DNA from 3 places in the Paenarthrobacter sp. NPDC089675 genome. Region 1 is predicted to be linked to each of the others. Evidence: riboswitches for the same ligand, from Rfam matches in the RefSeq annotation. Region 1 holds a riboswitch; each other region holds the start of a gene.
What was found. A riboswitch is a leader RNA that binds a small molecule or an ion and turns the genes downstream of it on or off. The one in region 1 is predicted to bind thiamine pyrophosphate.
Positions count from the first base shown of each region.

Region 2: another riboswitch for thiamine pyrophosphate. It lies ahead of thiD (bifunctional hydroxymethylpyrimidine kinase/phosphomethylpyrimidine kinase); the one in region 1 lies ahead of thiO (glycine oxidase ThiO).
Region 3: another riboswitch for thiamine pyrophosphate. It lies ahead of ACIPY2_RS17860 (ECF transporter S component); the one in region 1 lies ahead of thiO (glycine oxidase ThiO).

Region 1 is NZ_JBIVHM010000001.1:267,014-269,270, reverse strand. Features, by position in the region: gene thiO (glycine oxidase ThiO) at 1-936, opposite strand, end outside; TPP riboswitch at 929-1,048, opposite strand; gene thiE (thiamine phosphate synthase) at 1,076-1,738, shown strand; gene ACIPY2_RS01330 (ferritin-like fold-containing protein) at 1,774-2,257, opposite strand, start outside.
Region 2 is NZ_JBIVHM010000001.1:702,319-704,575, reverse strand. Features, by position in the region: gene thiD (bifunctional hydroxymethylpyrimidine kinase/phosphomethylpyrimidine kinase) at 1-1,241, opposite strand, end outside; TPP riboswitch at 1,232-1,330, opposite strand; gene ACIPY2_RS03325 (Rne/Rng family ribonuclease) at 1,403-2,257, opposite strand, start outside.
Region 3 is NZ_JBIVHM010000009.1:92,099-94,355, forward strand. Features, by position in the region: gene ACIPY2_RS17855 (ABC transporter ATP-binding protein) at 1-583, opposite strand, end outside; gene ACIPY2_RS17860 (ECF transporter S component) at 583-1,203, opposite strand; TPP riboswitch at 1,282-1,416, opposite strand; gene ACIPY2_RS17865 (NUDIX hydrolase) at 1,571-2,251, shown strand.

The DNA.
Region 1 (2,257 bases):
GGCGTCGCGCAAGAGCTGGTAGACCCCGCCCGCCGATACGGCGTTGGAACCGGATGAGAGCGCGTCTTCGCGTTGCGTGGCTCCGATGACCACTGTTCCGTCCTCCCGCGGGACGATGTACACGGGTACCCCGCGAACTATACCGCGAACAGTCGAAGTCACGAGGGGCCGAAGGCCATCGGGGACCCGCAACCTCAGGATGTCCCCGTAGACCGGCCGCAGAGGAAGTTCCAAACCCTCCGGAAGGCTGCCAAGAGCGGCGGCGCCAAGACCGTTTGCAACGATCGTCTCGGCGGCCATGACCACTTGCCCGGAACCGAGCTCCGCGCCGACCACGCGTTGGTTGTCCCAAACGAGCCTGCTCGCCGGCTCGGCAAGGTGGAATCCCTCGCGGGCACCGGGAACCCAGGTCGCGTCATCATTTGTGTGTGCGCCGAGCCCGGCGAGGATACGGGAGGCAAGCCTGCGGGGGTCCACCTGGTGGTCCGCCGGGATGTCGAACGCGCAGGAAATCTGCGGGCTGAGGAGCGGCTCACGCTCCCGGGCCTGCCGAAGGAGCAACGGCTCAACGTCCAGCCCCGCTGCCAACTGTGCAGAGCGGAGATCTGCGAGCGCCCTACGGTCGGCAGCGTCGGCACCCACGGCAAGTGTCGACGTCGTGCGGTACCCGGACTCAGGCACCGACCCCGGAAGGCCCTGCACGAAAGCGGGCCACAACTTTGAGGATTCAAGCATCAGCTCCAAGAGGTCTTCCTCTTGGTAGTGCAGCTCACTGACGGGTGCCAGCATGCCCGCGGCGGCAAAGGTCGCTCCACCGGCCGGGCGGGGATCGATGAGGACCACGGAGCGGCCGGACACGCGGACTTGGTGGGCTATGCCCAGGCCGACTACGCCTGCGCCGATGATGGCTACGTCTGCTTGGATGGCTTCTGCCATTGGTTTCCTTCCCTACGCCGGTATTAACCGGATCAGGTCAAGCGGTCGGCGCTGAAGCCCTCTCAGCCGGACGGTCACAAAGACGTGCGTCACGGCTCCCGCAGTACGTGCCCAGTTTAGAGGAACTACTCTGGTTTCCATGATTGAGCCTGACCTCCTTTCCACTGCCCGCCTCTACTTGTGCACCGATGCCCGCCGGCGGCAGGGTGATTTCGAAGACTTCGTCGACGCGGCATTCGAGGGCGGCGTGGATATCATCCAACTCCGTGACAAGTCCCTCGAAGCCGCAGAAGAACTGGAACTCCTCGAGGTCCTGGGGAAGGTGGCCAGCCGGCACGGAAAGCTGTGGGCCGTCAATGACCGGGCCGATATTGCGCGTATTTCCGGGGCACCGGTGTTCCATGTGGGTCAAAAGGACCTGCCGCTGCCCTCTGCAAGGGAGCTGCTCGCGGAATCGGCGATCGGCCTTTCCACCCATTCGCCCGAGCAAGTGGATTCCGCGCTGGCGGCCTCCCGGGTGCCGGATGGTTTGGACTACTTCTGCGTCGGTCCACTGTGGGCTACGCCCACCAAACCGGGCCGCGCGGCCGTGGGATTGGAGTTGGTCACATATGCCGCGGAAGCCGTAAAGCGATCGGGTAGGCAACTCCCCTGGTTCGCCATCGGGGGCATCGACCACAGCAACGTGGACCAGGTGGTGGCGGCGGGCGCCAGCCGCATCGTGGTGGTTCGCGCCATCACCGAAGCGGCGGATCCGACGGCGGCAGCCAAGTCCCTGCTTGAGGCGCTGGATGCCGCCTGAGCAACCCCGGACAACGGGACGACAAACAGGACAGGCTAGGCGCTGAGGCCCAGCCCCGACATCCTTTTGGCGTGCCGTTCAGCAAGCTCGGCGGTGATGCTCCGCAGTGAGGCGCGGGCGTCGTCGCCCCGCAGGACGGGTCCAAGCTGGGGATGCTCTTGCCCTACCCTTTGGGCCTGCGTGAAAGCTTCCGCCACGAGACGGCGCCCCCAGAGGGCCAGGCGCGAAGCCAGGCGCGGATCGTCCCGCAACGCCCGTGCCAGCAGAACCCTGAGAGCCTCGGTGGCATGGTCCGCCGAGGCTACCTGGCGGACAAACTGCTGCGTTCCGGCGTCGAGGAATCCGGCCAAGGTGCGGTAAGAATCGGCGGAAACAGTGTCTATGACGTAGGCCTTCATGACCGATTCGAACCAGTCCCCGGAAGCTGTCCGCTCGTGAAAATGGTCGAAGGACTGTTGGAAGGGCAGCATGGCGTCTTCGGGATCGAGTCCCATCTCCCCCAGCCTGGCTCCGATGGCC
Region 2 (2,257 bases), 440 kb from region 1:
AGCAGCACCGCGTAACTTCCTGAGGCAGAGGCGGCCAGGAGGTGGTCCACATAGGCCTTTGTTACCGGACCGGTCCCGGTTGATGCCTCGCGTGTGCTGAGCCAATTCCGGTGCAGTTCCGATTCAACCTCCAGGCAAACCTGGGATGACCTGGCCCAGAAAAGCTGTTCTTCCTCGGTGGGCGCAAGGGCGCCTGCGCGGGCCAACACCCTGGAGTAACCGTTAAGGTAGAGGGCGTCCTGGGAGAGGTAGTAATTGAACTCATGCTCCGGAAGCGTGCCGGATTCCAGTCCCCGGATAAACGGCAGCGCATGGATGGCCTCCAGTTCCGGTGCCGCTTCCTGCCACAGCCGGGCGGCGAATGCCCCCTTGGACGTTGACGGCAGCAAGTGGTGGAAGTGGTTGATCGGGCCGTTGCCTTCTCCCACGCCCAGCACGTCAGCGGTAGCCAGCGCCTCCACGAGCCATGGTTTCACTTCCCTCAGGGACGCTTCCCAATCCCCTGTCCGCGCTTGGACCGTGGCAACCGCAGACGACAGCGAACAGCCCGTCCCGTGGCTGTTCTTTGTGGCGATCCGCGGCCCGGCGATTTCGATGACATCCTGCCGCAGCAGCCCGGCGGTATTCACGAGGGCGTCCGGGCACTCTTCCCCCGCCAGGTGCCCGCCCTTGACCAGCACTGTGTTGCCGTACTCGGCGGCCAGCCGCTTGCCTTGCTCCAGGGCGGTTGTCCAATCCTGCGCCTCCGCTTCGCCAAGCAGCATGGCGAGTTCCGGAATGTTGGGGGTCACCAAGCCTGCCAATGGCAAAAGCTCCCGGAGCGCGGCCTCGCCGGATTCCCGAAGAAGGCGGTCGCCGCTGGTGGCAACCATGACAGGGTCAAGGACCACGACGGCGGGGCGCACCTTGGCAAGCCAGCTGCGTACCTCGTTGATGACATCGGCATCACCCAACATCCCGATCTTTACCGCATCAATGGCAACGTCAGCGCTAATGGCTTCCAGCTGCCGGCGCAGGAATTCCACGGGAGGGACGTGGACGGCGGAAACACCCCGGGTGTTCTGTGCCGTCAAGGCAGTAATGGCAGCCATGCCATAGCCACCGTGAGCCGCGATGCTTTTCAGATCAGCCTGGATGCCCGCACCCCCTGACGGGTCCGAGCCGGCAATACTAAGGACCCGAGGATGGGGGCGGCCCGCAACAGGCAGCGGGTAGATAACGGAGGTCGACAAAGAAGTCATGGAGACATCCCTTCGCCGGTGCTAACCGGACAGGTTCAACGGGTCTGGATCTCAGCCGAACCCAACGCCCGGCACCCCGTGTCAGTCTCCAAGCCTAACCGACAGAGGGTCCCGCAGCAGGCGCTGCGGGACCCTCTCTCGGTCACATGACGTTCACGCGGTTACAGTTCCGAAGCCGGGACTCCTACACCGAGGATGATCGGCTCGGCTGCGGCCGCGGCCTTCTTTGCCGGCTCCTGCGGAGCTTTGGCTTCATGGGCTGCGCCGCCACCGCTGGACGCCGATACCTCATGGTGTTCAACTGTTGTCTCGTTGGCCGCACCCTGTGCCCGGCTGGCGCTACGGTTCCGGCGACCCCGCCGTCCACGTGACCTGCCCGCCGCCTGGTGCTCGTCGTCGGACCCGTGGTCAACGGCCGGCTGCTGACCCCCGCCAGCTGCCGCTGCTGCGGCAGGATCGGCCGCAGGGGCCGCGGCCTGGGGCTCGGCAACCGCGGTTTCCGCCGGCTTTGCCTCTGAAGCCCCGCCAAGGTGCGAGAACGCCTCGGCAAGGAGGTCCAGCGTCATGGTCGGCTTGGCTTCATCCGATTCGTGGTGTTCCACGAAGGGAAGAGCCACTTCTTCGCCCCCGAAACGGAGGACCGGCGTGGTGCGACCGGCAGTCTCGCCGGCCGGCTGCGCCTGCGTCACGGTGTTCGTCTCAGGCGAACCTGATTCGGCTGCGGCAGCCGCGCGGGCTTCCTCTTCGGCTTTGTGGACTTCGTCATCGTGCAGGTGGGCAGCGTGGGCAGCAGCGGCGATCGTCGCCAGGGCCGCCCGGGTTGCTTCGGCCTTTGCCTGACGCGCAGGGTCCACCGTTTCCGGAGCCGACGACGCATGCGCCGGGGCCGGAGAGTTGTGGACCGGCGTCGGGATTTCTGCAGGCTGGGCCCCGCCCTTTCCGCGGCGTCGCTTGCGCTCGGCCCGTGGGGTGGTCTGCTGCGGCTCGGAGTGCGGGCGGTGCTGCTCTGCGGCAAC
Region 3 (2,257 bases), on a different contig from region 1:
CATCCCGGACTTCCAGGACGCCTGCCGGGTCCAGGTTGGCCGTCGGCTCGTCCAGGAGGATGAGCCCGGGACGCATCGCCAGGATCCCAGCGAGGGCGAGGCGCTGCTTTTGCCCGCCGGAGAGTGCCGCCGTCGGGTGGTCCAACGCCAGGCCGTCACCGGCAGCGGTGCGTAACCCGACGTCGTCGAGCGCTTCATGCACGCGCTCCCAAATCACCTCCCGCGGGACGGCGAGGTTCTCGGCACCGAACGCGACGTCGTCGCCAACGCGGGACAGAACCACCTGAGTTTCAGGATCCTGCTGCATCAAACCGGCACGGCCGCGCTGTTCGCGGGGTGCCGCGCCGTCAATCAGGAGCGAGCCCGTCTCATCCGAATCGTCTTCCTCGTCCCCGAGGACGCCCGCGAGGGCGTGGAGGAGCGTCGACTTGCCCGCCCCCGACGGTCCCAGCAGCAGGACCCGTTCACCCGGCTCGATGCGCAGGTCAAGGTCCTGGATGGCGGGCGTGGACCGGCCGGCATGCCGCCATCCCCAGCCTTCCGCGGAGATGGCAGCCGGCCGGACCCCAGTGGACCCCGCCATCAGTTGAAGACGGGCTCCGACGCGGCCTTCCGCGAGGCGAACGAACCCAGCACGCCGGTGGTGGCCAGGCCGCGGGTTGCCACCCAGGACAGGGCACCAGCAATGATTGCACCGGAAATCGTGCAGAACGCGATATAGGCCAGCTTGTCGACGGCTTCGTAAGCGATGTTCCAGCCCCAGGGGAGGAACGAGTCGTTGAGGCCGCAGAAGAGGCCGGCACCGGCACCTGCCAGGAGCGAGGTGGGAAGGTTGAACTTCTTGTAACGGAACGCCGCGAAGACCAGTTCCGCTCCGAGGCCCTGCAGGATGCCGGAGATGAGCACCGTGGTGCCGTACTGGGAGCCCATGATGAGCTCGCCCGTCGCAGCCACTGCCTCGCAGAAAAGTGCGGCACCGGGCTTGCGGATGATGAGCATGCCAAGGACCGCGGGGATCATCCAGCCGCCGGCGATGAGGCCGGTCAGGGGCGGGTAGGCCGCGTTCATCGGGATGGATACGATTGCGGCGCCCTGGGACCAGGCCCAGAAGATCACGCCGCCGGCGATGGCGATCAAAGCTGCCACCACGATGTCTACAACACGCCAGTTGTAACTGGTCTTCTTCACGCTTGCCGTGGTCATTTCTTTGCCTCCTGAGGTTACAGGAGGGGAAAGTGCTCCCCGGATTCCCCGGCCGGCCTGCGCCGTCCGGTCCCGGACACTCTGAGAAGCTCGACTCCCTTGCGCCGGTACTAACCGGATCAGGTTCGAGGGTCTGCGGCTGTCCGCACTCTCAGCGCCCTCGCGTCTCTGCATCCCTGCAGGTTCGACGGCGGCGCTCCCCTGTCGTTATCAATCCGCCCTTATGGGCGTGGTTCAGTTTACACCTGCCGTCGATTGCGGGGCAGGTGCTTGGTCACAAACCCGTTGCGAGGCCCGCCCTACGCGCTATCCCCCGACCATAGGGCGCAAACCGGGCCCCGCAACGCCCGCCTGCGAGAATGGGAGCATGACGGATCTTCCAGGTTCAGAAACCCCAGTGGCACAACCCCGCCTGGCGGCAAGCGTCATCCTGCTCCGGAATGCATCCGACGGGCTCGAAGCGTTCGTCCAGCACCGCGTATCCACCATGGACTTCGCGGCCGGCATGGTGGTCTTCCCGGGCGGCCGGGTGGATCCTGCGGACGCAGACGGGTGGGACTACCCCGCCGGGCTTTTGGACAGTCACGCAGTGCATTGGCGGCTGAGTTCCCTTGCGAACGGCGATCCCGGAACCCCGCAGAGCCGTGCCGGGACTGTCCTCGCCGCAGCCATCCGGGAGGTCCGGGAGGAAGCCGGGCTTGATCTCCAAGCCTCGGAACTCAGGCCCTGGGCCAACTGGATCACTCCCGTGGACATGCCCAAGCGCTTCGATACGTTCTTCTATATCGCCAAGCCCGCTCCGGACGCCCAACCCCGGCACCAGACAACGGAGGCCTGGCAGTCCCTTTGGATGCCCGTGGACGGGATCCTCGCGGCGGAAGCCGAGGGCCGGTTAAAGCTCATGCCACCCACGTATTACCTGCTCAAGGAGGTCTCCGGATTTGAGTCCGTGGAGGCACTCTGGCACGCGGACCATGAGGTTGTTCCCGTACTGGCTCCCCCGGGTTCCCTTACTGCTTTCCTGAAGGAGCGCGAAACCCGCCGCTAGGCAGGA